Regions from separate parts of the Acidibrevibacterium sp. genome, predicted to be linked through region 2. Evidence: predicted binding sites of a transcription regulator. Region 2 holds the regulator's gene; the other holds the start of a gene.
What was found. The regulator HrcA, encoded in region 2, represses chaperone genes, less so after heat shock. The targets are predictions, from matches to a motif close to GTTNGCACTCNCNNNNNGNGAGTGCNAAC.
Positions count from the first base shown of each region.

Region 1: a site for HrcA is predicted at 14,710-14,738, ahead of groES (co-chaperone GroES). Genes of this name have one in related genera too.

Region 1 is NZ_JBMFWJ010000038.1:212-15,989, reverse strand. It holds gene ACP5M5_RS11165 (16S rRNA (guanine(527)-N(7))-methyltransferase RsmG) at 1-653, opposite strand, end outside; gene mnmG (tRNA uridine-5-carboxymethylaminomethyl(34) synthesis enzyme MnmG) at 650-2,494, opposite strand; gene mnmE (tRNA uridine-5-carboxymethylaminomethyl(34) synthesis GTPase MnmE) at 2,539-3,855, opposite strand; gene ACP5M5_RS11150 ((2Fe-2S) ferredoxin domain-containing protein) at 3,866-4,216, opposite strand; gene ACP5M5_RS11145 (thioredoxin domain-containing protein) at 4,410-6,446, shown strand; gene ACP5M5_RS11140 (VOC family protein) at 6,548-6,967, opposite strand; gene ACP5M5_RS11135 (VOC family protein) at 6,995-7,261, opposite strand; gene ACP5M5_RS11130 (methylated-DNA--[protein]-cysteine S-methyltransferase) at 7,311-7,796, shown strand; gene ACP5M5_RS11125 (quinone oxidoreductase family protein) at 7,808-8,782, shown strand; gene purH (bifunctional phosphoribosylaminoimidazolecarboxamide formyltransferase/IMP cyclohydrolase) at 8,906-10,483, opposite strand; gene ACP5M5_RS11115 (glycosyltransferase family 4 protein) at 10,480-11,622, opposite strand; gene queC (7-cyano-7-deazaguanine synthase QueC) at 11,619-12,335, opposite strand; gene ACP5M5_RS11105 (HesA/MoeB/ThiF family protein) at 12,413-13,216, shown strand; gene ACP5M5_RS11100 (DsrE/DsrF/DrsH-like family protein) at 13,206-13,586, shown strand; gene ACP5M5_RS11095 (TVP38/TMEM64 family protein) at 13,660-14,313, shown strand; gene ACP5M5_RS11090 (usg protein) at 14,264-14,524, opposite strand; gene groES (co-chaperone GroES) at 14,811-15,125, shown strand; partial or broken gene groEL (chaperonin GroEL) at 15,176-15,778, shown strand, end outside.
Region 2 is NZ_JBMFWJ010000008.1:13,423-29,200, forward strand. It holds gene queE (7-carboxy-7-deazaguanine synthase) at 1-201, shown strand, start outside; gene ACP5M5_RS04165 (6-pyruvoyl trahydropterin synthase family protein) at 201-560, shown strand; gene ACP5M5_RS04170 (glycosyltransferase family 4 protein) at 560-1,723, shown strand; gene ACP5M5_RS04175 (glycosyltransferase family 9 protein) at 1,720-2,628, shown strand; gene thrS (threonine--tRNA ligase) at 2,668-4,605, shown strand; gene infC (translation initiation factor IF-3) at 4,702-5,223, shown strand; gene tsaB (tRNA (adenosine(37)-N6)-threonylcarbamoyltransferase complex dimerization subunit type 1 TsaB) at 5,235-5,882, shown strand; gene ACP5M5_RS04195 (GNAT family N-acetyltransferase) at 5,879-6,307, shown strand; gene ACP5M5_RS04200 (NRAMP family divalent metal transporter) at 6,401-8,038, opposite strand; gene ACP5M5_RS04205 (bifunctional acetate--CoA ligase family protein/GNAT family N-acetyltransferase) at 8,762-11,374, shown strand; gene ACP5M5_RS04210 (SDR family oxidoreductase) at 11,596-12,369, shown strand; gene aroC (chorismate synthase) at 12,537-13,640, shown strand; gene hrcA (heat-inducible transcriptional repressor HrcA) at 13,654-14,739, opposite strand; gene ACP5M5_RS04225 (efflux RND transporter permease subunit) at 14,830-15,778, opposite strand, start outside.

The sequences.
Region 1 (15,778 bases), on a different contig from region 2:
GCGTTAGGGGATGGGAGAGAACGGGCACGCGTGACCCCGCTGATCTGAAGAATGGTCCCGGAGGGATCAGTTCGGCTTGGGTGGCAGACGACCTCCATCTGCCATCGATCGCGAGCGGCCGTCAACTCAGCCGCGACGTTCAGGCCTTTGTGGAAGAGGCACACACCGTCGGGGGCGAGTTTGGGGGCGGCGAGAGCAAGAAGCGTCGTGAGCGGAGCAAGACCGCGCGCGGTGATCAGGCGCAGCGGCGGCAGTGTCACGGCTTCTATTCGTTTTGGATGGACGGTGATCATAGCGCCGGTTGCCTGCGCGGCTTCGATCAGGAAGGCGGATTTGCGGGTATCGGATTCGATGAGATGAAACGGGCGATTCAGTGCGATGGCGAGTGCCAAGCCGGGAAATCCGCCGCCGGAACCAAAATCCGCCGACGGGGGGGCGATGTCGCGGAGAAGCGGCATGATTTGTAGGGAATCGAGGACATGGCGGCGCCAGACGAAGGTTTCGTCGCGCTGTGATATCAAACGGATGGATGGTGACCAGCGGAGAGTGAGAGCAACATAGGTCTCTAGCCGCGCGAGGGTTTCACGTGAAACGCCAAGCTGCGCCAACATTTCGCGGTCAGCGCGTTTCACGTGAAACGGAGCGGCGCTCATTGCCGGCGGACGGCGGCAAATAACGCCGCCATCGCCGCCGGCGTCATGCCCTCGATCCGCGCCGCCATGCCGAGAGTTTCGGGGCGAACACGGCCGAGTTTTTCCCGTAATTCTCCCGAGAGCCCGCCAATCCGCGCATAATCGACCGCGTCTCCAAGTGGCACGCTTTCCTCTTTGCGGAAGCCGCGAATCTCCGCCGACTGCCGGTCTAAATACCCAGCATATTGCGCTTCGACGCGCAATTGCTCGACAACACGGGAATCGAGCGTCCCGAGCCAGGGGAATAGGCCGACGCACGCTTCGAACGAGACACCAGGCAGGCCAAGGAGCGCCAAAACCGATCGCCGGCATCCATCCGCTCGGACGGCAATGCCACGCCGCGCCAATTCCGCTGGCGTCGCCCCCTCTGCTTCAGCGCGCGCACGGGCCGCCGTGACGGCATCCAAATAAGCCTCGAACGCCCTCCGACGTACCGTTCTCACGCACCCCCAAGTGATCCCCTTCGGTGTTAGCCGCAGATCGGCGTTATCCGCGCGCAACGTGAGCCGATATTCCGCCCGCGAGGTGAACATCCGATAGGGCTCGGTAACCCCTTGGGTAATCAAATCATCGATCATGACGCCGCTATAGCCGTCTGCCCGGTCGATCACCACGCCGCCCAGCCCGCCGGCATATCGTCCGGCATTAATGCCGGCTAGCAGGCCTTGCGCCGCCGCCTCCTCATAGCCCGTAGTTCCGTTGATCTGTCCAGCGAGAAAGAGGCCCCGCACGGATTTGACTTGCAAGGTCGGGTGAAGGGCGCGCGGATCGACATAATCATATTCCACGGCATAGCCGGGTCGTAGCATGCGAACTTGTGCAAGCCCGCGGATCGTCCGCAGAAAGGCGATCTGTACGTCCGCGGGCAGGCTAGTCGAGATACCGTTCGGATAGATCGTTCTGTCGGCGAGGCCCTCCGGCTCGAGAAAAATCTGATGGCGCTGCCGATCCGGAAAGCGGACGATCTTGTCCTCGATCGACGGGCAATAGCGTGGCCCGCGCCCGGCGATCTTGCCGCCATAGACCGCAGACCGCGCGAGATTGGCGCGAATGATCTCATGCGTCGCCGGCGTCGTCGCCGTCAGATGGCAGACGGTTTGCGGGGTGATAATCGCTTGGGTGAGGGTGCTGAAGGGAAGTGGCGGGTCATCACCATGGTCCACCGCGAGTTCCGCCCAATCGATGCTGTCGCCGTCCAGCCGCGGCGGCGTGCCGGTTTTCAGCCGTCCCATCGGCAGCCCGAGGCGCTGAAGCGTCACCGCCAGCCCCACTGCCGGGGCTTCGCCCATCCTGCCGGCTGGGGTCTGCGCCTCACCGATATGGACGAGGCCACGCAGAAACGTGCCGGCGGTCAAAACCACCGCGCCGCAGGGGATATGCGCGCCATCGCGGGTCGTGACACCCTGAACTTGCTGGCGCGCATCGAGAATGAGATCGCTGACCTCGCCTTCGTGGATGTCGAGAGCGTCATACGCGGCTAGCAGTTCTTGGATGGCCTGACGATAGAGCGCCCGGTCGGCCTGCGCCCGCGGACCGCGCACCGCTGGACCCTTGCTGCGGTTGAGCAGCTTGAAATGGATGCCGGCGCGGTCGATCGCCGCACCCATCAACCCGTCGAGCGCGTCGATCTCGCGCACGAGATGCCCCTTGCCGATGCCGCCGATCGCTGGGTTGCAAGACATCTCGCCGATCTTCTGCCGGTCATGGGTAATGAGCAGGACACGCGCGCCGACCCGTGCCGCCGCCGCCGCCGCCTCACACCCCGCGTGGCCGCCACCGACCACCACCACGTCAGGCTTCATCCCCGCATCCTTATCGTGCCGATCAGGCGGTTAGGTATCCCGATCTATTTCCCAATGCAAAAGCGGGAGAAAATCTCGCCGAGGATCTCCTCGACCCCCCAGCGCCCAGTCACGCGCCCGATCATCCGAAGCGCTATCCGCAGCTCCTCGCCGCGCAACTCCTCGCTTGGCTCCGCCATTGCCCGGGTCAGCGCCGCAAGCGCCGCCTCGAGCGCGGCGCGATGACGGGGGCGGGTCAAGGGTGGCGGGCCGGTGCGCGCGGTCAGCCGGCGTCCGGCGGCAATCAAGGCATCAGACAGCCGCTCCAGCCCCTGCCCGGTCAGCGCGCTCACGCCGATCGCATCGCCGATATCGCGCCTCGACGCGAGATCGAGCTTGTTCGCGACCACGATCACCTCGCCGGCGCGCGGCATAGCTGCGGCGTCCAATACCGCTTCCGGCTGAGAGGCATCGTGCATGGCGAGCACGATATCGGCCTCGGCGGCGCGGGCGCGGGCACGACGCACGCCCTCGGCCTCGATCCGATCTTCGGTTTCGCGCAGCCCCGCGGTATCGATCATTGTCATTACCATGCCGCCGAGCACCAGCCGGGCTTCGAGCGCGTCGCGCGTCGTGCCCGGAAGATCGGAGACGATGGCGACATCGCGCGCCAACAAGCGATTGATCAAGCTCGATTTGCCAACATTGGGTGGACCGATGATGGCGATCCTGAGCCCTTCCCGGGTGCGCTCGCCGCGACGATTATCGTTGAGATGCGCCGCGATCTCCGCCGCCAAGGTCGCCATCTCCGTTGCAAGCAGGCGCGCGACATCGGCCGGCAGATCCTCGTCCGGGAAATCGATGAGGGCCTCCTGTTGTGCCAAAACCCGCATCAGCCGTTGCGACCAATCCTCATAGAGCGCCCCGAGCGCCCCCTCCATTTGCCGCAGCGCCTGGCGCCGCTGCTCGGCGCTTTCCGCCTCCACGAGATCGGCAACCGCTTCGGCCGCCGTTAGATCCATGCGGCCGTTGAAAAACGCGCGGCGGGTGAATTCCCCGGCTTCGGCCGGCCGTGCGCCGGCCGCGATCAACGCCTCCGCCACCGCCTCGATCACCGCCGGGCCGCCATGCAGATGCAGCTCTGCGCTGTCCTCGCCGGTATAGGTGCCGGGGCCGGGAAGCCAGAGTGCTAGCGCCCGGTCCAGCGTCTCGCCGCTGATATCCCGAACCCGTCGCAAGCTCGCGCGGCGCGGTGGTGGCCGGCGGCCGCAGAGCGCATCGAGCAGCGCCCCGCTCTTCTCGCCGCTGATCCGCAGAACCGCGACCGCCGTGCGGCCGCCGCCGGAGGCGAGGGCGAAGATCGTGTCCTCGTGCTCCGCCAACGCCGCGCCTCTATTCGTTCCCTGCCGCTGGCAACATCAGCGCCTGCACCCGTTTGCCATCACGCACATGGCTTTCCAGCACGCGGTCGATATCGGCCGAGGTCGTGATTTTATACCATACCCCCTCTGGGTAAATGACGAGGCAGGGACCAAGCTCACAGCGGTCGAGACACAACGCACTATTCACCCGAACCCCGCGCAGCCCCATCTCTTTGGCGCGCGCCTTCATATAATCGCGCAGCCGCTCTGACCCCTTGGCCGCGCAACTGCCGCGCGGATGGCCATCGGGTCGCCGATTGCAGCAAACAAAGAGATGGGCGGAAAAATAGAGCGGCGGATCATCCGCCAGACGGCCTGCCATGATGTCGAGATGTCCCTGCCTCCGCCGCGCCGACAGCCGCGCAGCTTGCGCTTATCTAGCGGATGGTATGAACTTTCCAAGGCGCGCGCGGGAAGGGGAAAGGCGTTCTTTTTTGAAAAAAAGAACCAAAAAACTTTTCTCCGATGAGTGGTGCCTGCGGCGCCACGGCGCCGAGACGTAAAGGAAGAACACTGTGGCCCAATCTGGCAACCAGCTTCGCCATGCGCGTTCCCCCTATCTGCTCCAGCACGCCGACAACCCCGTCGCCTGGCGTCCCTGGGGTGAGGCGGCGCTGGCCGAGGCGCGGGCGAGCGGGCGGCCTATCCTGCTTTCCATCGGCTATGCCGCTTGCCACTGGTGCCACGTCATGGCGCACGAATCGTTCGAGGATCCGGCGATCGCCGCACTGATCAACCGCGCTTTCGTCGCCATCAAGGTCGATCGCGAGGAGCGCCCGGATATCGACCATCTCTACATGCAGGCGCTGCACGCGATGGGCGAGCAGGGCGGCTGGCCGCTCACCATGTTCCTGACACCAGACGGCGCGCCGTTCTGGGGCGGCACATATTTTCCGCCCGAGCCGCGCTGGGGCAAACCCTCCTTCCGGCAGGTGCTGGAAGCGCTCGCGCGCGCCTGGGAACAAGACCGCGCGGCGATCGCCAAAAGTGCCGCGAACCTCACCGGCGCGCTCGCCGCCATGGCCCGCGCCCATCCCGGCGGCGCCATCGCGCCGGACGCCATCGCGCGCGCCGCGGACCGGCTTCTCGCCGCCTGCGATCCGATCGAGGGCGGGCTCCGTGGCGCCCCGAAATTTCCCAACGCGCCGATTTTCCGCTTTCTCTGGCAGCAGGGAATGACCGGCAACGCGGCGAACGGCATCGCCGCGGTCACGCTTTTGCTCAAAAAACTCGCGGCCGGCGGCATCCATGATCATCTCGGCGGCGGCTTCGCCCGCTACGCGACGGACGCCATCTGGCTCGTCCCGCATTTCGAGAAAATGCTTTACGACAACGCGCAGATTCTCGACCTCTTGAGCCTCGCCGCCGCCCGCGCGCCAGACCCGCTATTGGCCGAGGCGGCATCTGGCATCGCCGCCTGGCTCGGGCGTGACATGCGCGTTGCGATGCCCGGCGGCCACGCCTTCGCCGCCTCCGAAGACGCCGATAGCGAGGGCGAAGAGGGGAAATTCTATGTCTGGCACGAAGCCGAGATCGATGCCGTGCTCGGCGCCGAAAGCCCGGCGTTCAAAGCCGCCTATGACGTGACGACAGGTGGCAATTGGGAGGGCCAAACCATCCTCCGTCGCGTCACCGCGCGCGGCCGCGACGATGCAGAAGCCCGCCTCGCTTGCGCGCGCGAGCGCCTTCGCGCCCATCGTGCTTGCCGCATCCGTCCGGGGCGCGATGACAAAGTGCTGGCCGATTGGAACGGCTTGATGATCGCAGCCCTCGCCCATGCGAGCGGGGTGTTTCACCAGCCCGCCTGGCTCGCCGAAGCCGAAACCACCTATCGCGCCATCATGACGAACCTCGCCGATCATGATGGGCGGGTGGCGCATGCCTGGCGGGCGGGAGACATTTTCGCCGCTGGCCTGCTTGACGATCAGGCGGCAATGGCCCGGGCCGCGCTTGCGCTTTTTGAGGCGACCGGCGATCCCGCCTATCTCGCCGACGCCGAACGCCTCGCCGAGGTTGCGCGGCGCTGGTTCGGCGATGGCGCCGGCGCCTGTTACGCGACCGCCGCCGACGCGACGGACATCCCGCTCGGCGCCGACATCCGCCCCCGCATCGTCGCCGATAACGCCACCCCCTCGGGCAACGGCCTGATGGCGGAGGTTTTCGCCCGCCTCTATCACCTCACCGGCGCAATCCTCTGGCGCGAGCGGGCGGAGGCGCTATTGGCGGCCTTCAGCGGCCGGGAAGAGATGCTTCAGGCCTGCCCGACCCTGCTCGCGGCGGCAACCCTGCTCGCCGAGGGCGGGACGATCGTCGTCACCGGCCGGCCCGAAGACCCGGCGCGGGCGGCGCTTCTCGCAGCGGCGCGTGCCAACCCCGACCCGACGCTCACCGTGCTCGCGATCAGCCCCGAGACGGCGCTTTCGCCCGACCATCCCGCTTTCGGCAAAGCCGCCGACAAAGCGGCGGCGATGCTCTGCCGCCGCCAGACCTGCGGCCTTCCCGTCACCACGCCTGCGGCGCTTTCAGCGCTGATGGTGGGGGAAGAGAGGTGAGAAAAAGAGTTCTTTTTTGAAAAAAAGAGCCAAAAAATTTCCCCCCGGGGGCCGTGCCGATGGCACGGCTGATGCTGGGGAATAGGGTATTCCTGCGTCTTTTAGTGTTTGCGATGCACGATCATCCACGGAATGCCATAGCGGTCGGTGACCATGCCGAAACGATGTGCGAAGAAGGTCTCGCCGGTCGGCATGCCCACGCTGCCGCCTGCGCAAAGTGTGGTAAAAATGCCTTCGGCCTCGGCATCGCTTTCGACCGTAAGGGTCACGCCAACGCCGCATGGCTTGCTGTAATGTCCCGGCGGCGGATCGGCGCCCATCAGCGTCGTGGCACCGATCCTGATCTCGCTATGCATGATTTTCTGCGCCAGCTCAGGCGAGACCGAACCCGCCGGCATGGCATCGCCGGGCATCTCCGACCAGCGGAGCAGGGCAATAACCTCACCGCCGAAGGTTTTCGCATAGAAAGCGAACGCATCCTCGCATTGGCCGTCAAATTGAAGGTAGGCGCTGACATTCATGGCGTTTCCCCATTGTGCATGTCGGCGTCAGGCGCGCCGCGCCGCCTCGATCACCGCCACGTCGATTTTCCGCATCGCCATCATGGCACCGAACGCGCGTTTGGCCTCATAGCCGCCGACGGCCAATGCGTCAATGAGCGCGCGTGGCGTGATCTGCCACGAGATCTCCCATCTGTCCTTGCACCAGCCGCATATACTTTCCTCGCCGCCATTCCCTTCGGCGCCTCGTGTGCCGCGCGGTCGCGGGCGGCGGGCACGCGGGCGCTTGACAAGCGACGCCGGCGGGGCTCGCATCCGGCCACGTTCGCGGTCGCGGGCCAAGATGTGGAGGAACACGCAAACGATGCCGCAGCTCTCATTGCACACGCCGATCGGCGACCTCACGCTTTCCGAGGAGGAAGGCGCGCTGGTGGCGCTCGATTGGGGCTGGGGGCGCGATCAGGCGGAGACACCGCTGCTTCGCGCGGCGCGTGCGCGGTTGCAGGATTATTTCGATGGCTTAGTCTCGGCGGCGGATTTCGATCTGCCGCTCGCGCCACGCGGCACCGCCTTTCAGCGCCGCGTCTGGGGCGAACTCCGCCGCATTCCGCTGGGTGCGACCCGCACCTATGGCGAACTCGCGACGACGCTGCGAAGCGCTGCCCGCGCCGTCGGCCGCGCCAATGGCGCCAATCCGCTGCCCATTCTCATCCCCTGCCATCGCGTGGTGGCGGCGGGCGGATTGGGCGGCTATTCCGCCCCGGGCGGGCTTGAGACCAAGACCTGGCTGCTCGACCATGAGCGGCGCCTGAGCCAATCCCTTCCTTCCGGCATGATCGCCGGGCATTGACGGAGATCGAGATGACGCACGCGATCCGCATTCACACCCATGGCGGCCCGGAGGTCATGCGCTGGGAGGAGGTGCCCTTGCCCGAGCCCGGGCCGGGCGAGGCGCGGGTCCGCCATGAGGCGGTCGGCCTCAACTATATTGACGTCTATTACCGCACCGGGCTCTATAAATCGCCCACCATGCCGGCGACGCTGGGCATGGAAGGTGCGGGCGTGGTCACCGCGGTCGGGCCGGGGGTTACCCATCTCGCGGTTGGCGATCGCGTCGCCTATGCCTCAGGGCCGATCGGCGCCTATGCCACCGAGCGTTCGATCGCCGCCGACCGGTTGGTCAAGCTCCCCGATGGCATCGATTTCCGCACTGCCGCGGCGATGATGCTGCAAGGGATGACGGCGCAATATCTCCTGCGCCGCACCTATGTCGTCAAACCTGGTGATACCATCGTCGTGCATGCCGCTGCCGGCGGGGTTGGCCTGATCATGTGCCAATGGGGGAAACATCTCGGGGCGCGGGTGATCGGCGTGGTTTCGACCCCGGCGAAAGCCGAACTCGCCCGCGCGCATGGCGCCGCCGAGGTGGTGATCGGCTATGAGCGCCTGCCCGAGGAGGTCAAGCGCATCACCGGCGGGGCGATGGTGCCGGTGGTCTATGACAGTATCGGCAAGGACAGTTTCATGGCGAGCCTCGACAGTCTCGCGCCGCTCGGGCTGATGGTGAGCTTCGGCAATGCCTCCGGCCCGGTGGGGCCGATCGATGTCGGGATGCTCGGCGCCAAGGGCAGCCTCTATCTCACCCGCCCCAGTCTCGCAACCTACACCGCAAAACACGCCGATCTCGAGCGGAGCGCGCAAGACCTTTTCGACGTGGTGCAGAGCGGCGCGGTGAAGATCATGGTCAACCAGACATTTCCCCTGCGGGAAGCCGAAGCCGCGCACCGTGCGCTAGAGGCGCGCCAGACCACCGGCAGCACGGTTTTGCTGCCGTAAGTCGAAAACGAGAAGGGTTCTTTTTTGAAAAAAAGAACCAAAAAACTTTTGTCCCGTTGGGCAGTGCCGCAGGCACTGCCCTTGCGAGGAAAATGGCCATTCCGAGAGAACGGGAAAAAGCGCTCAGTGCCGGAAATGGCGCATGCCGGTAAACGCCATGGCGATGCCGGCGGCGTCGGCGGCTGCGATCACTTCGGCATCGCGGACCGAGCCGCCGGGCTGGATCACCGCCGTCGCCCCCGCTGCGATGACCGCTTCCAGCCCGTCGGCGAAGGGAAAGAACGCGTCGGACGCGGCCACACTGTCGGCCGTGAGCGGCGCCGCCAAGCCCGCCGTTTTGGCCGCTTCGGCGGCTTTCCAGGCGGCGATGCGGGCGCTATCGACGCGGCTCATCTGCCCGGCGCCGATCCCGACCGTCGCCCCCGCCTTGGCATAGACGATGGCGTTCGATTTGACGTGCTTGCAAACCTGGAAGGCGAACAGGAGATCGGCGATTTCCGCGGCGGATGGCGCGCGCTTCGTTACGATCGTGAGGTCATGCGCCGTGATCCGGCCATTATCGCGGGTCTGGGCGAGAAACCCGCCGGCGAGCGATTTGACCAATATCCCCGGCGCGCTCGAATCGGGCAAGCCGCCGGTGAGCAAGAGGCGGAGATTTTTCTTTCGCGCCAAAATCGCCTGTGCCTCGGCGGTGGCGCCGGGCGCGATGATCACCTCGGTAAAAATCGCAGCGATCCGCGCGGCGGCCTCGGCATCGAGCGGGCGGTTCGCGGCAACGATGCCGCCGAAGGCCGAGACCGGATCGCAGGCGAGCGCCCGCTCCCATGCCGCGGCCAGCGTCTCGGCGCGCGCAACGCCGCAGGGGTTCGCGTGTTTGACGATCACCACCGCCGGCTCCTCGAACTCGGCGACGCATTCGAAGGCGGCGTCGGTGTCGTTGAGATTGTTGTAGGAGAGTTCCTTGCCCTGGATCTGCCGCGCCGTTGCAACACCGGGGCGCTCATCGGCGCGATAAAACGCCGCTGTCTGATGCGGGTTTTCGCCGTAGCGCAGGGTTTGCGCGCGGACGCCGCTCAGCGTGAGGCGCGCGGGAAAGGTTTCGCCGCGCGCAAACCAGGCGGCGATCGCCGCGTCATAGGCCGCTGTCCGGGCGTAGGCGGCGCCGGCGAGGGCGACGCGGGCCGCGTGCGGCAAGCCGCCGTGCGCCGCGATCGCCGCGATCGCTTCCGGGTATTGCGCGGGATCGGTGAGCACGGCGACGAACTCATGGTTTTTGGCCGCCGCCCGGATCAGCGCCGGGCCGCCGATATCGATGTTTTCGACGCAATCTTCCGCTGACGCGCCGGCGGCGACGGTTGCCTCGAACGGGTAGAGATTGACGACGACGAGGTCGATCGGCGCGATCGCGTGCGCCGCCATCTCGGCCTGATGGGACGCGAGGTCACGGCGGCCGAGAATGCCGCCATGGATCTGCGGCACCAGGGTTTTAACGCGGCCGTCGAGAATTTCGGGAAATCCGGTATGGTCCGAGACCTCGCGGACGGCGATCCCGGCGCCCGCGAGCGCCCGCGCCGATCCGCCGGTGGAAAGAATTTCGACGCCGCGCGCGGCAAGCGCGCGCGCGAGATCGAGGAGCCCGGTCTTGTCGGAAACCGAGATCAAGGCGCGGCGGATGGGAACGAGATCGGTCTCGCGGGTCATGTCTGCTCTCCGGCTTGGCTCGCGGCGGGATAGACCGAGAGGCCGAGATGCTCAAGCGTGCGCGCGATCACCTTGGCCTCATCATAGAGCGCTTCCGCCCGCGCCCGCGCGCCCGTGCCCATGCGGGCGCGGAGCGCGGCATCTTGGGCAAGGCGCGCAAGCGCTTCGGCAAGCGGGGCGATGGCGCGCGGCGGGACGAGAAACCCGGTCTCGCCATCGATCACCTGCTCGCGCGGGCCGCGGATCGCGGTCGCGACGACCGGCAGCCCGCAGAGCATCGCCTCGATCACCGACATTGGCAGCCCCTCGAAATGGCTGGGCAGGGCAAAAATATCGGCGCTGGCGAGGAGGGCTGGGATATCGGCGCGATAGCCGAGCCGCCGCAGCCGCGCGCCGAGCCCGGAGGCGGCGAAATAGGGCTCAAGATCGGCGCCGTGATCGGTCGCGAGCCGTTCGCCGACCACCCATAATTCTGCCTCCGGCACCGCGCGCATCGCCGAGAGCAATTCCGGGTGACCCTTATGGCGGACGAGGCGCGAGATGATGATGACGACGACACGATCTTCGGGGACGCCGAGTTCGCAGCGGACCCGCGCCCGCGCCGCCGGATCGGGATGATAGCGCGCTGGGTCGCGGCCATTGCCGATCGCGATCGGCGCGCGGGCGATGCGAAGCCGCTTGGCATCGGCCGCTTCTTCGGTGGAGACGGTGAAATAGATGTCGGTCACACGCCCGCCGAGCCATTCGAGCACGAGCGCGAGGCCGCGGCGCCAGAGCGGCCCCGGCTGATTGAACAAAAATCCATGGCACGTATAGGCGATGCGCGGGACACCAGCGAGGCGGGCGGCAAACCGCGCCAAAAGCCCACTGATCGGCATATGGCCGTGCACGAGATCGGGTTTTTCCGCCCGCAAAAGCGCATAAAGCGCCCGAAACGCCCGCCATTGCGCCGTCGGCGACAGGCTGCGCGCCATCGGGACGGTGAGGATGCGAAACCCTTCGGCGCGGGCGTCCGCGAGATGCGGCCCCTCGGCGCAGACGCCGATCACCTCGTGCCCGGCCGCGCGCATCGCCCGCATCAAGGGCATCACGAAATGCCAGAGCGCGTAATCGACGCTGGTGATCTCGACGATTTTCACGCGCCGGCCGGCCCACCTTCGCGAAAGGCGCGATAGCCGCTGGCGCGCAAGACGCAGGCGGGGCAGATGCCGCAGCCATGGCCCCATTCATGCCGCGCGCCGCGTTCGCCGAGATAGCAGGTATGGGTCTCCTCGACGATCAGGCCCACCAGCGCCTCGCCGCCGAGCGTCTCGGCGAGCCGCCAGCTCTCGGCTTTGGAGAGCCACATCAGCGGGGTTTCGAGCACGAAATGCCGGCCCATCCCGAGATTGAGGGCGAGCTGCATGGCCTTGATGGTATCGTCACGGCAATCGGGGTAGCCGGAATAATCGGTCTCGCACATGCCGCCGACGATGCGCCGGAGATCGCGGCGGGCAGCGAGCGCCGCGGCCAGCGTCAGAAACAAAAGGTTGCGGCCGGGCACGAAAGTATTGGGGAGCCCGTCCGCACCGAGCGCGATCGCCGCCTCGCTGGTGAGCGCGGTGTCGCCGATCGCCGCCATCGCCGGCCCGAGATCGATCAGATGATCGGCGCCGAGCCGGCCGGGAAACGCCATGGCGGCGAGTTTTTCGCGGATCACCGGCCGGCAGGCGAGTTCCACCGCATGGCGCTGGCCATAGCGAAAGCCGATGGTTTCGACGTAAGGATAGCGCGCCAGCGCGTCGGCAAGGCAGATCGTCGAGTCCTGCCCGCCCGAGAATAAGACCAGCGCGTGATCGGCCCGCTCACTCATGGCGCCTTCATGCCGCCCTTCGATCCCGCCTGGCAATGCCCTATATCGTGGTGGCATGATGGGTGCGGGAGCCGGCCATGGACCTCGATTTCAGCGAAGACGAGCTGCAACGCTATTCCCGCCATATCCTGCTTGGCGAGGTCGGCGCGATCGGCCAGGCGCGGCTGCGCGCGGCGCGTGTCCTGATCATCGGCGCCGGCGGCCTCGGCTCGCCGCTGCTCCTTTATCTCGCCGCCGCCGGCGTCGGATGGATCGGCATCGTCGATGACGACCGGGTGGAACTCTCCAATCTCCAGCGCCAGGTCGCGCACACCACGGCACGGATCGGCGAGCCCAAGACCCGCTCGGCGGCAACGGCGGCGCGGGCGCTCAACCCGCTCGTCACCATCGTCGAGCACGCGACACGCTTGGACGCTGACAATGCCCTTGCGCTGATCTCGGACTACGATATCGTTTGCGATGGCTCGGATAATTTCGCGACCCGGTTTCTCGTCGCCGACGCGGCGTTTCTCGCCCGCCGCACGCTGGTTTCGGCGGCGGTATTGCGCTTCGAAGGCCAGCTCGCGGTCTTCCGCCCTGATGGCCCCTGCTATCGCTGCCTTTACCCCGAGCCGCCGCCGCCGGGCGAGGTGCCGAGCTGCAGCGAGGCCGGCGTGCTCGGCGCCGTCACCGGGGTGATGGGGACGTTGCAAGCAACCGAGGTTTTGAAGGAGATCACCGGCATCGGCGAAACGCTCGCCGGGCGGCTTTTGCTCTGGGATGCGCTCGCGGCGCGGTTTCGCACCATCGCCTTGCGGCGCGATCCCGATTGCGCGCTGTGTGGCGCGCACCCGACGATCACAGCACCGCGCGCGGCGGCGGAGAGCGTCTGTGGCGGATGAGCCGCTCGGGATTCTCCTGCTCGCGGGCACGCATGAGCGGGCGCATTACGCCTTCGTGCTCGCCAGCGGGGCTGCGGCGCTTGGGCGCATGGTCGTCTTGTTCGCGACCAATGACGGCTGCCGGGCGTTATGCGCCGATTGGTCGGGGCTCGCGGATGCGGCACGGGATGCGGTGATCCGCGAGCGGGGGGTTGCCGGGTTCGCGGAGCTGCGTGACGCCGCGCGCGAGTTGGGGGTGCGGCTGATCGCCTGCGAGGCGGGTCTCGCCGCCGCCGCGATCGCGCCCGCCGCACTCCTTTCCGGCGTCGAGATTGGCGGGGTCGCGAGTTTTTTCGCCGCCATCGGCGCCGGGCAGATGCTCGCGCTCTGACCGATTTGCGGTGGTGATGGCCGCTCCCGCGCCGCGACGTTCCGCCCGCTCCGGCGCCCTTGTGGCTCGGCGGATGCTATGGCGGCCGGGGCTTTTGCTCGCCGGCCTGCTCGCCGCCGGGTTCGCTTGGCGGTTACTGCCGCACGCGGAGGCCAGGTTTGTTGCCAGCCCAATGGGCGGTGGGGCGTTTCTGCTCGCCGGCGCGGCGGCGGTCGCGATCGGCATGCCGCGCCAGGCGGTGGCGTTCGCCGCTGGCTTCGGGTTCGGCATCTGGCCCGGCATCGCCCTTGCGATGGCCGCGCAAATGCTGGGCTGTGCTGCGAATTATGCCTGGGCGCGGGCGCTGGTGGGGCAGGGGGCGCGCCGGTGGCTCGGCGCCGGCCGTGGCGCACGTCTCGCGCGCCGTCTGATCGCGGCACCGTTTCGCGCGACCCTGATGCTGCGGCTGTTGCCGGTTGGCAATAATCTCGCGCTCAACCTCATCGCCGGCGCCACCGGCCTTGCCACTGGGCCGTTCCTTGCCGCGAGCCTGCTCGGTTACCTGCCGCAGACGGTGATTTTCGCCCTTCTCGGCGGTGGCGTCGCGATCGGCGCGCCGATGCGTCTTGCGCTCGGGCTCGGCCTTTTCGCCGCCGCCGCCGGGCTTGGCTGGGCGCTCTGGCGGGCTGACCCGAGCGCTACTGGAGATGCAGAAGATGCCCGACCGCGCGGATTTCCCCCGGCGTGACCAGCTCGACCGAGGCGACACGCACCGAGTGGAGCCTTCCTTCGATGTCGCGGCGCCAGAAATCGAGGAAGCGATGCAAAACCGGAAAGCGTGGCGCAAGGTCGAGATCCTGCCAGATGAAGCTTTGCAGGACGCCGGGATGGTCCGGCATGTGGTAGAGAATTTCGGCGGTGGTCAGGCGATATTGCCGCAACTGGTTCGAGAGGTTCATGCACGATCTCCGGCAAGGTCTTCACGATCTCCGCCGGCGCCCGCGCAATGGGCCCGTGCGGTGCCCATGATGCTAGCCGAAACGCGCCGCGCTTCAATAAAAAACGTCATGAAATCATAAACTTACTACTCACTCGACGAGAGTGCTGCCAAACGCTTGACAGGTCGCGGCAACTCTCCTACATCGCTAGCACTCTCCAAGGGGGAGTGCTAGCAGCCGTTGCCCCGCATGCCCGCGGGGCTGACCTGTTGGCCTAAATTCAACAGAAATTTCAGGAGCGATCCGCATGAAGTTCCGTCCCCTGCACGACCGGGTCGTGGTCCGGCGGCTGAACGCCGAGGAAAAGACCGCCGGCGGCATTATCATTCCCGACACCGCCAAGGAAAAGCCGATGGAAGGCGAGGTCATCGCCGTCGGCCCGGGCGCCCGCAACGAGCGTGGCGAGCTGGTGCCGCTCGATGTCAAGGCTGGCGACATCGTGCTGTTTGGCAAATGGTCGGGCACCGAGGTCAAGCTCGATGGCGAGGAGCTGCTGATCATGAAGGAGTCCGACGTGATGGGCGTGATCGACGGCAGCACGGCCAAGAAGAAAGCCGCCTGACGCGACACCGCCTCGCATATCGTCTCTGAACACGAAGGAAACCAACGAAAATGGCTGCTAAGGACGTTCGCTTTTCGGCCGATGCCCGCACGCGCATGCTGCGCGGCGTCGATATCCTGGCCGATGCGGTCAAGGTGACGCTCGGCCCCAAGGGTCGCAACGTGGTCATCGACAAGAGCTTCGGCGCGCCGCGGATCACCAAGGACGGCGTCACCGTCGCCAAAGAGATTGAGCTCGCCGACAAGTTCGAGAACATGGGCGCCCAGATGGTGCGCGAGGTCGCGAGCAAGACCAACGACATCGCCGGTGACGGCACCACGACGGCAACGGTGCTCGCCCAGGCGATCGTGCGCGAGGGGCTGAAGGCGGTCGCCGCCGGCATGAACCCGATGGACATCAAGCGCGGCGTTGACAAGGCGGTCACCGTCGTCGTCGAGGAAATCAAGAAGCACTCGAAGAAGATCACGACACCGGCGGAAACCGCGCAGGTCGGCGCGATCGCCGCCAACGGCGAGGTCGAGATCGGCAAGATGATCGCCGAAGCGATGCAGAAGGTCGGCAACGAGGGCGTGATCACGGTCGAGGAAGCCAAGGGCATCCAGACCGAGCTCGACGTCGTCGAGGGCATGCAGTTCGACCGCGGCTACATGTCG
Region 2 (15,778 bases):
GGCGATGAGCTGAAGCTCGTCTATCCGCAGCCCGAGGCGCCGCCGGAACGCTTTCTCGGCCTCGCCTTCCGCCATTTCCTGCTCCAACCGATGGACGGGCCAGACCTCGCCCGCCATATCGAAGCGGCGATCGCCTATATCGCCGCGCATCCGCGCTGGCGGCTCTCGCTGCAGACCCATAAATTCATCGGCATTCCCTGATGTTCCAGCTCACCAAAGAATTCCGTTTCGAGGCCGCGCATACGCTGGCGCGGACGATCGAGACCGAGGCCAGCCGGCGCGTCCATGGCCATTCCTACCGCGCCGAGGTGACGATCGGCGGCGAGATCAACGAGACTGGCATGCTGGTCGATCTCGGCCTGTTCGCCCAAGCGCTAGCGCGGGTGCGCGAGAGCCTCGATCACCATTTTCTCGATGAAATCCCCGAACTCGCGCCGGCGACGTTGGAGCGGCTCGCCCTCTTCGTCTGGCGGCGTTTGGCGCCCGAATTTCCCGGTCTCGTCAGCGTCGCGATCTGCCGGGACTCGCTCGGCGAGCGCTGCCTCTACCGGCCCGGGTGATGCCCGCGCAGCCGTTTCCGCCGATTCCCGCCGGCGCGGTGATCCTGCAGGTGCTGCCGGCGCTCAATACCGGCGGCGTCGAGCGCGGCACGCTCGAGATGACGGCGGCGATCGCGCGCGCCGGCGGCGTCGCCCTAGTCGCTTCCGCCGGCGGGCGGCAGGTGCCGGCGATCGAGGCGGCCGGCGGGCATCACATCAAGCTGCCGCTTACCCGCAAATCGCCGTTCGCGATCTGGCGCAACGCCGCCCGCCTCGCCGAGATCGTGGCCAGCGAACGCGTCGCCCTGATCCATGCCCGCTCGCGCGCCCCGGCCTGGTCGGCCTGGCTTGCCGGCAGCCGCGCCGCGACCCGCCTCGTCACCACCTATCACGGCGCTTACACCGAGACGTTCCCCGGCAAACGCGCCTATAACAGCGTCATGGCGCGCGGCGAGCGGGTGATCGCGATCAGCGACTTCATCGCCGCCCTCATCCTCGAGCGCTATCAGATCGAGCCTTGGCGGCTGCGCGTCATCCCGCGCGGTGTCGATCCGGCGATGTTCGATCCGGCGACGCTCGCCGACCCGCCCGGTCTCGCCCGTCAGCGTGCGCTCGCCGAGGCCTGGGGATTGCCGCCCGGCCGGCCGGTGCTTCTGCTGCCCGGGCGGCTCAGCGCCTGGAAAGGGCACGCGGTCGCGATCGCGGCGCTGGCGCGGCTCTCTCCCGATCCGGTTTTGGTCTTCGCCGGCGGCGATCCACGCGGCCGGCTCGCCCACGCCTTGCGCCACGCAGCACATCGGCTCGGGGTCGAGAAACGGGTCATCTTCGCCGGCGATTGCGCCGACATGCCCGCTGCCTACGCCCTCGCCGACGCCGTCATCAATGCCTCCACCCGCCCCGAAGCCTTCGGCCGCACGGTGATCGAGGCGCAAGCGATGGCGCGGCCGGTCATCGCTGCCGATCATGGCGGCGCGCGCGAGACCATCCGCGCCGGCGAGACCGGCTGGCTGGTCACGCCTGGCGATCCCGGGGCGCTGGCGGCGGCGGTTGCCGAGGCCCTCGCGCTTTCACCGGCCGATCGCGCGGCGCTCGGCGCGCGGGCACGCGAGGCGATCCTCGCGCGCTTCACCACGGCGGCGATGCAGGCGGCAACCCTCGCCGTCTACGCGGAATTGCTGCGATGAGCCGCATCCTCGTCATCCGGCTCGGCGCCCTCGGCGATTTCATCCAAAGTTTTCCGCCGTTTGCCGCGATTCGTGGCCATCACGCCGCCGATCACATCACCCTCCTCACCACCGCGCCGTTTGCGGCCCTGGCCGCGCGCGCGCCGTGGTTTGACGCGATCCGTCTCGACCCGCGCCCGGCCTGGTGGAACCTTCGCGGGCTGGCTGCGCTGCGCCGCCAGCTGCGTGGTTTCGATCTGGTTTATGATTTACAGACCTCAGCGCGGAGCAGCCGCTATTTCTGGCTCGCCGGGCGGCCGCGCTGGTCCGGCATCGCCCCTGGCTGCGCCCTGCCGCACGCCAATCCGCGGCGTGACTTCCTGCACACCAGCGAGCGCCAGCGCGAGCAATTGGCGATGGCCGGAATCAGCACGTTTCCAGCACCTGAACTCGCCTGGCTGACCGGCGGGGCGCAGCCGGCCGAGATTGCGCCGCCTTACGCCGTCCTTGCTCCCGGTGCGGCACCACATCGGCCAGAGAAACGCTGGCCCGCGGCGCGCTTTGGCGAAATCGCGGCCCTGCTCGCTGCCCGTGGCACGACGCCGCTGGTCATCGGGAGCGCCGCCGAGGCACCGCTCGCCGCCGAAATTCGTGCCCAGGCAGCGGCCACGATCGATCTCACCGGGCGCACGACACTCGCCGATCTCGGCCCCGTCCTCGCCGGCGCTGCGCTGGTGATCGGCAACGATACCGGGCCGATGCATCTCGCAACTCTGCTCGGGCGGCCGGCGATCGTCTTGTTTTCCAGCGCCTCCGATCCCGCCATCACCGCGCCACGCTATCCCGATGGCGGTTGGCCGGTGATCCTGGCCGCCGCCGACCTCGCCGATCTCCCGGTCGCGAGGGTTGCGGCGGCGCTGCCCTGAGGCCATAGATTTTCCGCGCTCACCAGTCAGGATTCCGGCATGCCCGCTTTCACCCTTCCCGATGGTTCGGTCCGCCATTTCGACCACGCCCCGAGCGGCGCCGAACTCGCCGCCGCAATCGGGCCAGGCCTTGCGCGCGCGGCGCTCGCCGTGGTGGTCGATGGTGAGACGCGTGATCTCTCGCGCCCGCTCGAGCATGATGCCGCCATCCGGTTCGTCACCCGCCGGGATGAGGAAGCGCTGACCCTAATCCGCCATGACGCCGCTCATGTGCTGGCCGAGGCGGTGCAGGCGCTCTATCCCGAAACCCAGGTGACCATCGGCCCGGCGATCGAAAACGGCTTTTATTACGATTTCGCCCGCCCCGAGCCCTTCACGCCCGAGGATTTCCCGGCGATCGAAGCCAAGATGCGCGACATCATCGCCGCCAACGCCCCCTTCGTGCGCGAGGTCTGGGAGCGTGAGGCGGCGATCGCGTTTTTCGCCGCGCGTGGCGAGCACTACAAGGCGGAGATCATCCGCGATCTGCCGGCGGGCGAGACGATCACGCTTTACCGCCAGGGCGAGTGGGTCGATCTCTGCCGCGGCCCGCATATGCGCACGACCGGCGATGTCGGGGACGCCTTCAAGCTGATGAAAGTCGCCGGCGCCTATTGGCGCGGCGATCACCGCAACGCCATGCTGAGCCGGATCTACGGCACCGCCTGGCGTGACAAAAAGGAGCTTGACGCCTATCTGACGCAGCTCGCCGAAGCCGAGCGGCGCGATCATCGCCGGCTCGGGCGCGAGATGGATCTGTTTCACATCCAGGAGGAAGCGGTCGGCAGCGTCTTCTGGCACCCCAAGGGCTGGGCGCTCTATCGCCGCGTTGAGGCCTATATGCGCCGCCGCTTGGACGCCAACGGCTATCAGGAAGTGCGTACGCCGCAGCTCGTCGATCGCGCGCTCTGGGAAGCCTCCGGCCATTGGGAAAAATTCCGCGAGCACATGTTCATCGCAACCGTCGAGGAAGAGGAAAAAACCCTCGCCCTGAAGCCGATGAACTGCCCCTGCCACGTGCAGATCTTCCGCCAGGGGGTGCGCAGCTATCGCGAATTGCCGCTCCGGATGGCGGAATTCGGGGCATGCCACCGCTATGAGCCGTCCGGCGCGCTGCACGGCATCATGCGGGTGCGGGCCTTCACCCAGGATGATGCCCATATTTTCTGCGCCGAAGATCAGATCGCCGCGGAAACCGTGCGTTTCGTCGAACTCCTCGGCCAAATCTATCGCGATTTCGGTTTCCCCGATTTTCAGGTGAAATTTTCCGACCGCCCCCCGATCCGCGCCGGCAGCGACGCCGTCTGGGACCGCGCCGAGCAGGCGCTCAGCGAGGCCTGCGCCACCGCCGGCGTCACCTACACCCTCAATCCCGGCGAAGGCGCGTTCTACGGCCCGAAACTGGAATTCGTGCTGCGCGATGCGATCGGGCGCGACTGGCAATGCGGCACCTTGCAGGTCGATTTCGTGCTGCCCGAGCGGCTGGATGCCGATTATGTCGGCGAAGACGGCGCCCGCCATCGCCCGGTGATGCTGCATCGCGCGATTTTGGGCAGTTTCGAGCGGTTTCTCGGCATTTTGATTGAGCACCATGCCGGGCGCTTCCCGCTTTGGCTCGCGCCGGTGCAGGCGGTGGTCGCGACCATCGTCTCGGACGCCGATTCCTATGCCGAGGAAGTCGCGGCGCGTCTGCGCGAGGCCGGTCTCGCCGTCGAATGCGACACCCGCAACGAAAAAATCAACGCCAAAGTGCGCACCCATAGCCTCGCCCATGTGCCGGTCCTCATCGTCGTCGGACGCAAGGAGGCGGAGAGCGGGACGGTTGCGCTGCGCCGGCTCGGTGGCGCGGCGCAGGAGGTGCTGGTGCTCGACGACGCCGTGGCACGGCTTGCGCGCGAGGCGACGCCACCCGATCTATTGCCGGCATTGCAACGGTAATGCTTGATCGCCGCCGCCAGGTTCGGCAAAACTCGGCGCGGTAAGAGACCCTACCCCGTCACAGCCAGAGGAGAGTGACCCATCGCCAGACCCCCCCTGCCCGCCGCGCCGACGCGCGACGGCCCCCGCGTCAACGAGGAGATCCGCAACCCCCAGGTCCGCCTGATCGACGAGAACGGAGAGATGATCGGCGTCATGAGCGCCCGCGAAGCGCAAGCCCGGGCCTATGCCGTCGGCCTCGATCTTCTCGAGATCAGCCCCAACGCCGATCCGCCGGTAGTGAAAATCCTCGACTACGGAAAATACAAATACGAAATCCAGAAGAAGAAAAACGAAGCCAAGAAAAAACAAAAAGTTATCGAAATCAAAGAGATCAAAGTTCGTCCGAATATCGATGAAAACGACTATCAGGTGAAATTACGGGCGATGAAATCCTTCATCGAGGAAGGCGACAAGGTCAAAGTCACCTTGCGTTTCCGCGGCCGCGAAATGGCGCACCAGGAAATCGGCGTGAAAGTGCTGGAACGCATCCGCGCCGATATGGACGCCGCGACCAAGGTCGAGCAGATGCCGCGCCTGGAAAACCGCCAGATGGTCATGGTGCTGAGCCCGCGCTGAGCGGGGCCGCGATGCGGATTCTCGGCCTCGACGCCGCTTTCGCCACTTGCTCGGTGGCGTTGAGCGAGCAGGGCAGGGTGTGCGCCGAGCGGGTGGCGATGCCGGCGCGGGGACAAAGCGCGGTCCTCGCCACCCTGCTCGCGGAAACGCTCGCGGCGGCGCCGGGGCGCATCGATCTCGTCGCGGTGATGATCGGGCCAGGCGGCTTCACCGGCCTGCGCGCCGCGCTCGCGCTCGCGCAGGGCTTCGCCCTCGGGCATGGCGCCACGATCACCGGCGTCACCCTCGCCGAGACCTTGGCGGAAGCCATGCCGGCGCCACCCGCCGGCGCGTTCTGGGTCGCCCTGCCCCATCGCCTCGGCGGCGTCTTTATCGACGGGGTGGATGGCACGCAAGGCCGCTTCGATCTTGCCCATCTGCCGGCGCCGCCCGGTGCTGTCACCCTCGCTGGCGAGGCTGCGGCGTTGGTCGCCGAACAGCTCACCGCGCGCGGGATCAAAGTGTACCAAAGCGGGATGGGGTGTGAACCCGCGGCCCGGCTGGTTGCCGCTGCCGCAGCTCGGCGTCTCGCCGCGGGGCTGCCGCCGCGCGCCGCTCAGCCGGTTTATGCCGAACCGCCAGCCGCCATCGCCGCCGCCTTGCGCCCGCCGCCGGCATGACAGAGATAGAGCCAGCCTCCCCCGCCCATACTGGCGCCCTCGCCGCCATTCACGCGGCATGTTTTCCGCCCACCGAACGCTGGGATGCCGCCGTGATCGCAACTCAGCTCAGCCTGCCCGGCACGCTCGCGCTGATCGCCCCAGGCGGCGGCATGATCCTCGCGCGGGCGATCGCCGGTGAGGCCGAGATTCTAACGCTTGCCGTCATTCCCGCGCGCCGCCAGCAGGGGCTCGGCCGCGCCCTGCTCATCGCCGCCATGACGGAGGCGGCGCGGCGTGGCGCGGCGGTGATGTTTCTCGAGGTCGCCGCGGCAAACGCCCGCGCGCGCGCGCTTTATGCCGCCGCTGGGTTTCGCCCCGTCGGCCGCCGCCCGCGCTATTACGCGAATGGCGGGGATGCCGTGACGATGGCGAAGGATTTGTAGGGTAGGAAGAAATGGTTCTTTTTTGAAAAAAAGAACCAAAGAACTTTTCCCAGGCGGGGCAGTGCCAGCGGCACTGCCCCGCGAGGGCGAAACTCAGTGGCCGAGGGCGAGCTTGACGACCGCGAACACAGCCATGCCCACCGCGACCACGAGATAAAGGCGCAAGATGCCCATCCACAGCCGCGCCGCCGGCGACAGCCGCAGCGGCGGCAGGTCGGCGAGCGGCCGCATGCGCCACGTCTCGCGATCAAGCGCCGCGACATCGCCGGTCTCGGGCGTCAGGCCACGCTTCGTCACCAGGCGTGTGACAAGAAAGCCGATAACGCCGAGCACAGCACCGACGATGAGCGTCGCGATGATCTCTCCATCGGTGATGTCCGGGAACACGACCGCCGCGGTCAGAATGATCGACAGAATAACCAGCACGCCAACGATCACCCCGGCGAGCAAATTCTGCCACTTGCCGTTCACCCACGGGCCGAGCACCGCCTTATCGTTGCAGAGAAGCAGCAGAAACACCGTGGCACTCGGCAGCAGAATACCAGCCAACACCTGCACCCCCTCGGTGATCAGCCCAAGCGGCGAGCCCGGGATCAAGACGATCGCCGCCGAAACCGCGATCAGCGCGCCATAGATCAGATAAAAGCCCAGCGCGTCATTCGGCTTGCGGTGCAGCGAATGGCGCACCGACAACGTATCGCCGAACGCATAAGCGGTGGAGAGACCAACCGCCGCCGCCCCGAGCAGCGCCGCATCGACGAGGCCGATCGCAAACAGATTCCCCGCCCAACGCCCGACATATTTCGCCAATCCGGCAGCGACCCCGCCGGCATCGGTGAAATTGCCGAATTCCGGCTTGCCGGCAAACGCCGCAGCGGCGATCGCGATCATCACGATGGCACCGACCTGAGTAAAGACCATGCCGAGCGCCATATCGACCCGCTCATAGGCCATGAAGCGCGGCCGCAGGCGCTTGTCGACGATATAGCTTTGCTGGAAAAATAGCTGCCAGGGCGCAACCGTGGTGCCGACGAGGCCGATAATGAGCAGCATGATGTCGGAAAGCTTGCCCGGCGGCAGACCCGGCACCACGAGGTCTCGCGCCATCTCGCCGAGAGGGGGATGGGCGACGACGAAAATCGGCACAATCGCGAGACTGCCGAGGCAGAGCAGCACCGCAAAACGCTCGAAACGCCGGAAGCTCCCGGTGCTGACCGCTGCAATGGTGAGCCCGGCGGCAACCAGGACGCCAAGCGGCTTCGAGAGGCCGAAATAATCCATCGCCAAGCTGATGCCGATGAACTCGGTGACGATGGTGAGCGCGTTGAGGGCAAAGAGATCGATGACGCTGAACGCGCCCCAGAACCGGCCGAAACGCTCGAAAATCAGCCGCGCATGGCCAACGCCGGTCACCGCGCCGAGCCGCGCCACCATCTCCTGGCAGACATAGAGGACCGGGATGAGCAGGATCATCGTCCAGAGCAGCGTGCTGCCATAGGTCTGGCCAGCCTGGGTGTAGGTCGCGAAGGCGCCGGCGTCGTTGTCGCCGACCATGACGATGAGGCCGGGGCCGACGACCGCAAGCAAAGTCGCGAGACGCGCGACGAGATTGCGCCGGGGGCCGTCATCGTCGCGCCGGATGGTGCCGAGGGCGCCGGTGATGTCGCCGAGATGGGCGGAATCGAGCACCGCCTCTTTGGTCAGGGTGTCGAGCTTGTCGATATGGGTCATGCTATCAGATCCGTTCTGTGCCAAGGCGACGCCTGGCTGAGGGGAACGAGTGCGGCGAGCGCCGGCGGCCGGCGCTCGTGGCGATTCAACCAAGCAACGACACCCGCGCGCGCGTCGCGGCGAGACCCCAGTGCGCACGCAAGCGGCCTTCGTCATCGTGCCGCCAACGAAGGTCGAGCACCGGGCGCGCGACCTGCCCCGCGGGCGCCGCGTCGGAAACCAAACGACGTGTTACGGCCGGGCGACGGCCAGGCACGCGGATCTGACGAGGAAAGGTAAAGACGGCCATCACAGCCTCCTCTTGCTCAAGTGATAACTCGAGCCCGGGAGGCTTGGCCGTTAGGGTCAGCAGCGAATCGCTGGCGCCTTAACGGTCACATGCGGATCCCGGGCGGCGACCCAACCCGACGGCGGCGAAGCAGGCGCTAAGCGCCAACTATGGCTCTCCGAGGGCTGGCTACTAGATCGCGGGTTCATGTGATCCCTGACAGAAAGTTGACACAATCGCCCCAAGGCCTCATGGCCTGGAACGAGGCACAAGCGCACGCTTACGGTTTGGCGCGCCTCTCCGTCGCCTAGATAAGACTCTGCCCCGCGCCACGGCAAGAAAAAAATGCCTGGCGCGAGAAAAAATCGGCCGCCATGGCCGTGCCTGCTCGCACGACAGATTTCCGCCGGCTGTGCTATCCTTTATTGCGGCGCAACATGCTATAAGGTGCCGTTATGCCATGGCTGCCAAGCGCTTCCCGCCATCGCTTCCATCCGGAGCGGCTGTTCCGTCCCGATAGCGTCGCCGTGTTCGGTGCCGAGACCGCGGAGGGGGCGATCGTGCTTGCCAATCTCCGCGACGGCGGCTTCGCCGGCGCCATCGCGACGCTCGATGCCGGCGATCTCGCCACATCGCCGCAAGGCGGCGCGGCGCGCCCGGATGTCGCGCCGCTCGACGTCGCGATTCTCGCGGCGCCACTCGACGATCCGCGCGCGGTGCTGGCCGGGCTCGCGGCGCGCGGCTGTTTTGCCGCGATCGCCACCGCGATGATGCCGGGGCTGCGCGATGCGGCACGCGCGAGCGGCGTCAGGGTGCTCGGGCCGGGCTCTTTCGGGCTCGCTGTTCCCGCGCACGGGCTGAATGCAACGCTCGGCCATCTCCCGGTGCCGGCGGGGCGCACCGCGCTGGTCTCACAATCGGCCGCGCTCTGCCGCGCCGTGCTTGATTGGGCGGGGCCGAACGGGGTGGGCTTTTCTCACATCGTCGGCATCGGCGGCAACGCCGATATCGGCTTCGGCCTGACGCTCGATTGGCTCGCGCGCGATCCCGCGACCGGCGCCATTTTGCTCGATATCCGCCGGCTCAAAAACCCGCGCGCCTTCATCTCCGCCGCCCGCGCCGCCGCCCGCCTGCGCCCGGTGGTGGCGCTTTGTGCCGGTGGCCTGCTGCGCGATAGCGAAGACGAAACCCGCATCGGACCCGCGGCCGAGGCCGCTTTCGCCGCCGCCGGCCGGCGCGCCGGGCTGCTCGTCGTCAACCATTTTGAGGATCTGCTCGCCGCCGCCGAAACCCTGAGCCGCGCCAATCCTCTCACCCGCGAGCCGCTCGCGATCGTCACCACCGCCATTGCCCCCGGCGAAATGGCAGCGGATGAAGCGCTCCGCCTCGGTGTTCCGCTCCATCCGCTGCCATCGGCGATCCGGACGGCGCTGGCGCGGCCGCTGCCGCCTGAACTCGCCGGTCAAGGCGGCGCCCTCGAGCCGCTTTATCTCGGGCTCGACTCGCCGGCGCGGTGCGCGGCGGCGATCGAAACCCTTGCCCGCGACCCAGACATTGGCGGTATCCTCGCCATTCTCGCCCCGCCACCGCTGCGCCCAAGCGCTGCCGACGACGAAGCCTGGGCCAGCGCGATCGCCGCCAGCGCGCGCGCCATCAAACGCCCGCTCCTCGTCGCGGCGATGGGAGAAACCACTGCCGCGCCGCTACGCTTGCGCCTCGCCGATGCCGGATTGCCGGTCTTCGCGACCCCAGAGCAGGCGGTGCATGGGTTTCATCATCTTCTCCAGCATCGCCGCAACCGGCTCGCCGCGCGCGAATTGCCGCCGAGCACGGTGCTGCACCTGCTTCCTGACCGGGTGGCGGTGACGCGGGTTTTCGCCGCGGCGCGCCGGGCCGAGCGTCTCGCGCTGCTGCAGGATGAGGCGATGGCGGTGCTTTCCGCCTACGGCGTGCCGGTGGTGCCGACGCGGGCGGCAGCAAGCCCCGAGGACGCCGGGGCCGCGGCGACGATGCTCGGCTTTCCGATCGCGCTCAAGCTGCGGCGCACCGAGAAGCGCGGCGCGCCGAGCGTCGTTCTCGATCTCCCCGACGCCGCCGCCGTCACCCGCGCCGCGGCGCGGATGGCCGCCGGGCAGGCGCCGACGCACGGGTTTCTCGTCCAGCGCCAGATCCGCCGCGCCCGCGAGTTGGCGATCACTCTCGGTGACGACGCGGTGTTCGGCCCGGTGCTCGGCTTCGGACTCGGCGGCAGCGCCGGCGCCATTCTCGGCGAAAGCGCCGTCGATCTGCCGCCGCTCAACCTGCCGCTCGCGCAGGCGCTGATCGCGCGCTCGCGCTTTGCGCCCTTACTCGGCGCGTTTCGGGAATTTCCGCCGGCGAACCGCGACGCCATCGCCGAGACCCTGGTGCGGATCTCGCAATTGGTGATCGATTTTCCCGAAATCGCGACATTGCGCATCGATCCGCTATTCGTCGATGGCGAGGGGCTTCTGGTCGGTGATGCCGGGCTCACGCTGCGCCCTCAGGGAAGCCGCGCGCAATTGGCCATCGCGCCTTATCCTGCCGAACTCGAGGAAATTTGGACCGGCAGCGGGGAGAGGCTGCTGATCCGCCCGATCCGCCCCGAGGATGCCGAGGCGCATGCCGCGTTCTTTGAGCGCCTTGCCCCGGAAGACATCCGCTATCGTTTCTTCTCGCCCATGCGCACACTCTCAGCCGAGCAAATGGCGCGCATGACGCAAGTCGATTATCAACGCGAAATCGCCTTCATCGCCGTCCGCGAGGGCACCGGCGAGACCGTCGGGGTTGCCCGCTTGGTGCGCGAACTCGATGAAGGGAGCAGCGAATTTGCGATCATCGTGCAGCCGGACATGAAGGGAAAGGGGCTCGCAACGCGGCTCATGCACTGCCTCATCGGCTGGGCACGCGGGCAGGGCATGACCGAGATCGTCGGCCAGATCCTCGCCGATAACGCGCCGATGCTCGCTTTCGTCCGCCATCTCGGCTTTTCCCTCCATCGCTTGCCCGGCGAAGACGACGTGCTGGAGGCGCGGCTCGCCATCGCCTGAGGGAATTTCCGCGCGCGGCCGCGAGCCCTGACCCGGGCGCGTTTGCGCCATGGCTCTTGCCCAACAGCGCCCGGCTGTGTCACGAGAGAGGGTCAGGCACTCAACCGAGAAGGGATAGATCCTCGATGTCCCATTCCAATGAAACGACCCTTTCCGCTCCCGTCCCGCTTGCCGAGACGCCCGCCGCCGGAACCTTGCTCGCCGGCAAGCGCGGCCTGATCATGGGGGTCGCCAATGACCGCTCGCTCGCCTGGGGGATTGCGCATGCCTGCGCCGCCCAAGGCGCGGCGCTCGCTTTCACCTACCAAGGCGAAGCGTTGGAGCGCCGCGTTCGGCCGCTCGCCGCCGGCATCGGCTCCGATCTCGTCTTCCCGTGCGATGTCGGCGAAGAAAACAGCATCGATGCCGCCTTCGCCGCCCTCGCCAGGCGCTGGGATCGGCTCGATTTCCTCGTCCATGCCATTGGCTGGGCCGATAAATCCTATCTCCGCGGACGCTATCTCGACACGCCGCGCGAGGCCTTCCTGCAGGCCCTCGATATTTCCTGCTATAGCTTCGTCGCCGTGTCGCGGCGCGCGGTGCCGATGATGGGGCCGGGCGGGGCGCTGCTCACCCTTTCCTATCTCGGTGCTGAGAAGGTGATCCCGCATTACAATGTCATGGGGGTCGCCAAAGCCGCGCTCGAGGCATCGGTGCGTTATCTCGCCGCCGATCTCGGTGGCGCCGGCATTCGGGTGAATGCGATTAGCGCCGGCCCGATCAAAACGCTGGCCGCCAACGGCATTGGCGATTTCCGCTATATTCTGCGCTGGAATCAACTCAATTCGCCGCTCGAGCGCAACACCACCATCGAGGATGTTGGCGGCGCTGGGCTTTATCTTCTCTCTGACCTCGCTTCCGGCGTCACGGGTGAGGTCCATCACGTCGATTCTGGCTATCACATCGTCGGCATGAAGAACCCGGCGGCGCCCGATATCGCCGCCGTCACGGACTAGAAAAAGAAATTTGTTCTTTTTTGAAAAAAAGAACCAAAAAACTTTTATCCCGTTTCCTCGGCGCGGGCAGTGCCGAAGGCACTGTCCAACGGACAAAAGTCTTTTTGCTTCTTTTTCTTCAGAAAAGAAGAGTCTTCCTGGGCTTCCCCTGATCGTATGGCCACCTCATGTCCCATAACAGTTTCGGCCATCTCTTGCGCGTCACCACTTGGGGCGAGAGTCACGGCCCGGCGATCGGCTGTGTCGTCGATGGCTGTCCGCCGCGAATCGCGCTCTCGGAGGCCGATATCCAGCCTTTCCTCGACCGACGCCGGCCCGGCCAGTCGCGTTTTACGACCCAGCGCCAGGAAGCCGATCGGGTGCGCATCCTCTCTGGCGTCTTCGAGGGGCAAACCACCGGCACGCCGATCGCGCTCGAGATCGAAAACACCGATGCCCGGTCCAAGGATTATGAGGCGATTGCCGCGCGCTTTCGCCCAGGCCACGCCGATCTCACCTACGAACTCAAATACGGCATCCGCGACCCGCGCGGCGGCGGGCGATCTTCGGCGCGCGAGACGGCGATGCGAGTCGCTGCTGGCGCGATTGCGCGCAAGGTGCTCGGGACGGGGGTGACCATCCGTGGCGCCCTCGTCCAGATCGGCGACAAGCTGGTCGAGCGCGGCAATTGGGACTGGGCGGAGGTCGCGCGTAATCCGTTTTTCTGCCCCGATCCGGTGTGCGTCGGCGTTTGGGAGAGCTATCTTGCCGAGATTCGCAAATCTGGCTCCTCGGTCGGCGCGGTGGTCGAGATCGTCGCCGAGGGTGTGCCGCCGGGATTGGGCGCGCCGCTTTATGGCAAACTCGATGCCGATCTCGCGAGCGCGCTGATGGGGATCAACGCCGTCAAGGGCGTGGAAATCGGCGACGGCTTCGCCGCCGCCCGCTTGCGCGGCGAGGACAACGCCGACGAGATGCGCATGCAGGACGGCACGGTTTTATTCGCGAGCAATCACGCCGGCGGCATTCTCGGCGGCATTTCGACCGGCCAGCCGATCATTGCCCGCTTCGCGGTCAAGCCGACGAGTTCGATCCTCACCCCGCGCCGCTCGGTCGACCGCACCGGCCACGACGTCGAGGTTGCAACCCACGGCCGGCATGATCCCTGCGTTGGCATCCGCGCGGTGCCGGTTGGCGAGGCGATGATGGCGCTCGTTCTCGCTGACCATCTGCTGCGCAACCGCGCCCAAAACCCGGACAGCCCCGAGCAGCCGCGTCTGCCGCGCAATTAGAGAGGCTTGGCGGTCAGCCGAGCAAACGGCCGATCACGCGCGCCGTATAATCCACCACCGGGATGATGCGAGCATAATTGATCCGCGAAGGGCCGATAACACCGATCGCACCGACGATGCGATCAGCGGTGTTGCGCGCCGGAGCGACGATCATGCTGAGGCCTGAGGCATCGAACAGCCCGTTCTCGGCGCCGATGAAAATCCGCACCCCCTCTGAGACCTCGACCAGCTCGAGCAGCTTGAGCATGGTTTCCTGGGTTTCCAGCCGCTCGAACAAAGCCTGGATGGTCGCAAGCCTCTCGATCTCGGTGACATCGGCAAGAAGCCGCGCTTGGCCACGCACGATCAAGCTGCCGCCACGCCCTTCGCCCGTCCAGGTCGCGAGCCCGGCGGCGACGATCTGCGTCGCGAGCGTATCGAGTTGGGTACGATCGGCCGCGATTTCTTCGCTCACCACGCGCCGTACCTCCTCGATCGAGCGTCCGGAGAGGCGGGCGTTGAGATAATTGCTCGCTTGCTGCAGCGCCGCCGGCGGCAAGCCCGGCGGCGTGTCGATGACCCGGTTTTCGACCTGGCCATCGGCATTGACGAGCACGACGAGCGCGCGGCCAGTGCCGAGCGGGACGAATTCGATATGCTTGAGCGGCCCGTCGGCTTTTGGCGCGAGCACCAGGCCAGCGGCCGCGGAGAGGCCGGAAAGCAGGCTTCCGGCTTCGGCAAGCGTGGTCTCCAGACTGCGCCCGGAGGCTTGCAACGCCGCGCTGATGGTCTCCTGCTCCTCCTCCGAGAGATCGCCGAATTGCAGCAACCCGTCGACGAAGAGCCGGAGCCCGCGATCGGTCGGCAGGCGGCCGGCGGAGGTATGCGGCGCGTAAAGCAGCCCCTGCTCGGTGAGATCGGCCATGACGTTGCGGATCGTCGCCGGCGAGAGGGCGAGCGGCAGGCGGCGCGACAAGGTGCGGCTCCCCACGGGCTCGCCGGTCGCGACATATTGTTCGACGATTTCGCGCAAGATCGCGGCCGAACGCGCATCAATGACCGACGGCGACAGGCCGGAGCGGGGGGGAATGAAGGGCGTGACCGGTTTCTGATCCATCATGCGGATAGCATTACGCCATAGAGGTTAGGAACTCGTCCCGCCAGGGTCAACAGAGGCTCAGCGCGCGCGAGCATGTCAGCGCGAACGTGATCACTTCGCCGCCATGACGGGCACCGCCGCTGCCGCCTCAGCCTTCTCGGCTCGGAACGCGAGCGCGTAGAGCGCCGGCAAGAAGACCAGCGTCAGCACCGTCGCAACCAACAGACCGCCGATCATCGCGAGCGCCATCGGCCCCCAAAAGACGTTGAAGCTGAGCGGGATGAAAGCGAGTGCCGCGGCCAGCGCGGTCAGCACCACCGGCCGCGCGCGGCGCACCGTGCTTTCGATGATCGCTTCGCGGAGCGGCAAGCCCACCGCCTGATCTTGCCGCACCTGATCGACGAGGATGATGGTGTTGCGCATGATCATCCCGCCGAGCGCAATCACCCCGAGCAGAGCGACGAACCCGAACGGCGCATCGGCGAGCAGCAGCGCCAGCACCGCGCCGATCAACCCAAGCGGCATCGTCGCCAGAACCAGCAGGACGCGGCGGAGATCTTGCAACTGGATCATCAATAGCAAGAGCAGCGCGCCGACCATCACCGGGAAAACCGCGACCAAAGCGGCGTTCGCCTTGGCCGATTCTTCCACCGCGCCGCCGGTTTCGACGTGCACCCCAGGCGGCAGCGCGAGGGCGCGGATGCGCGCCTCGGCGGCCGCACTCACGTCGATCGCCTGCAACCCGTCCTGCAGCTCGGCCTCAACGATGAGGGTGGGTTGGCGGTTGCGCCGCCAGAGAATCGGCTCCTCGGTTTGCGGCTCCAGCCGGGCGATCTGCGCGAGCGGCAATGCGCCAGCGGCGGTCGGCACGATGAGATCGGGGAGATGGGCGAGATCACGCCGCTCCTCGGGGGCGGCGCGTAGCACGACATCAATCAGCTTGGTGCCATCGCGAATCTCGGTCGCGACGAGGCCAGAGAGCAGCGCATCCAGTGTCGCCGCGATATCGGCGGGCGCAAGGCCGAGTTCGCGCACCCGCGCTTGATCGAGCGCAAAACGG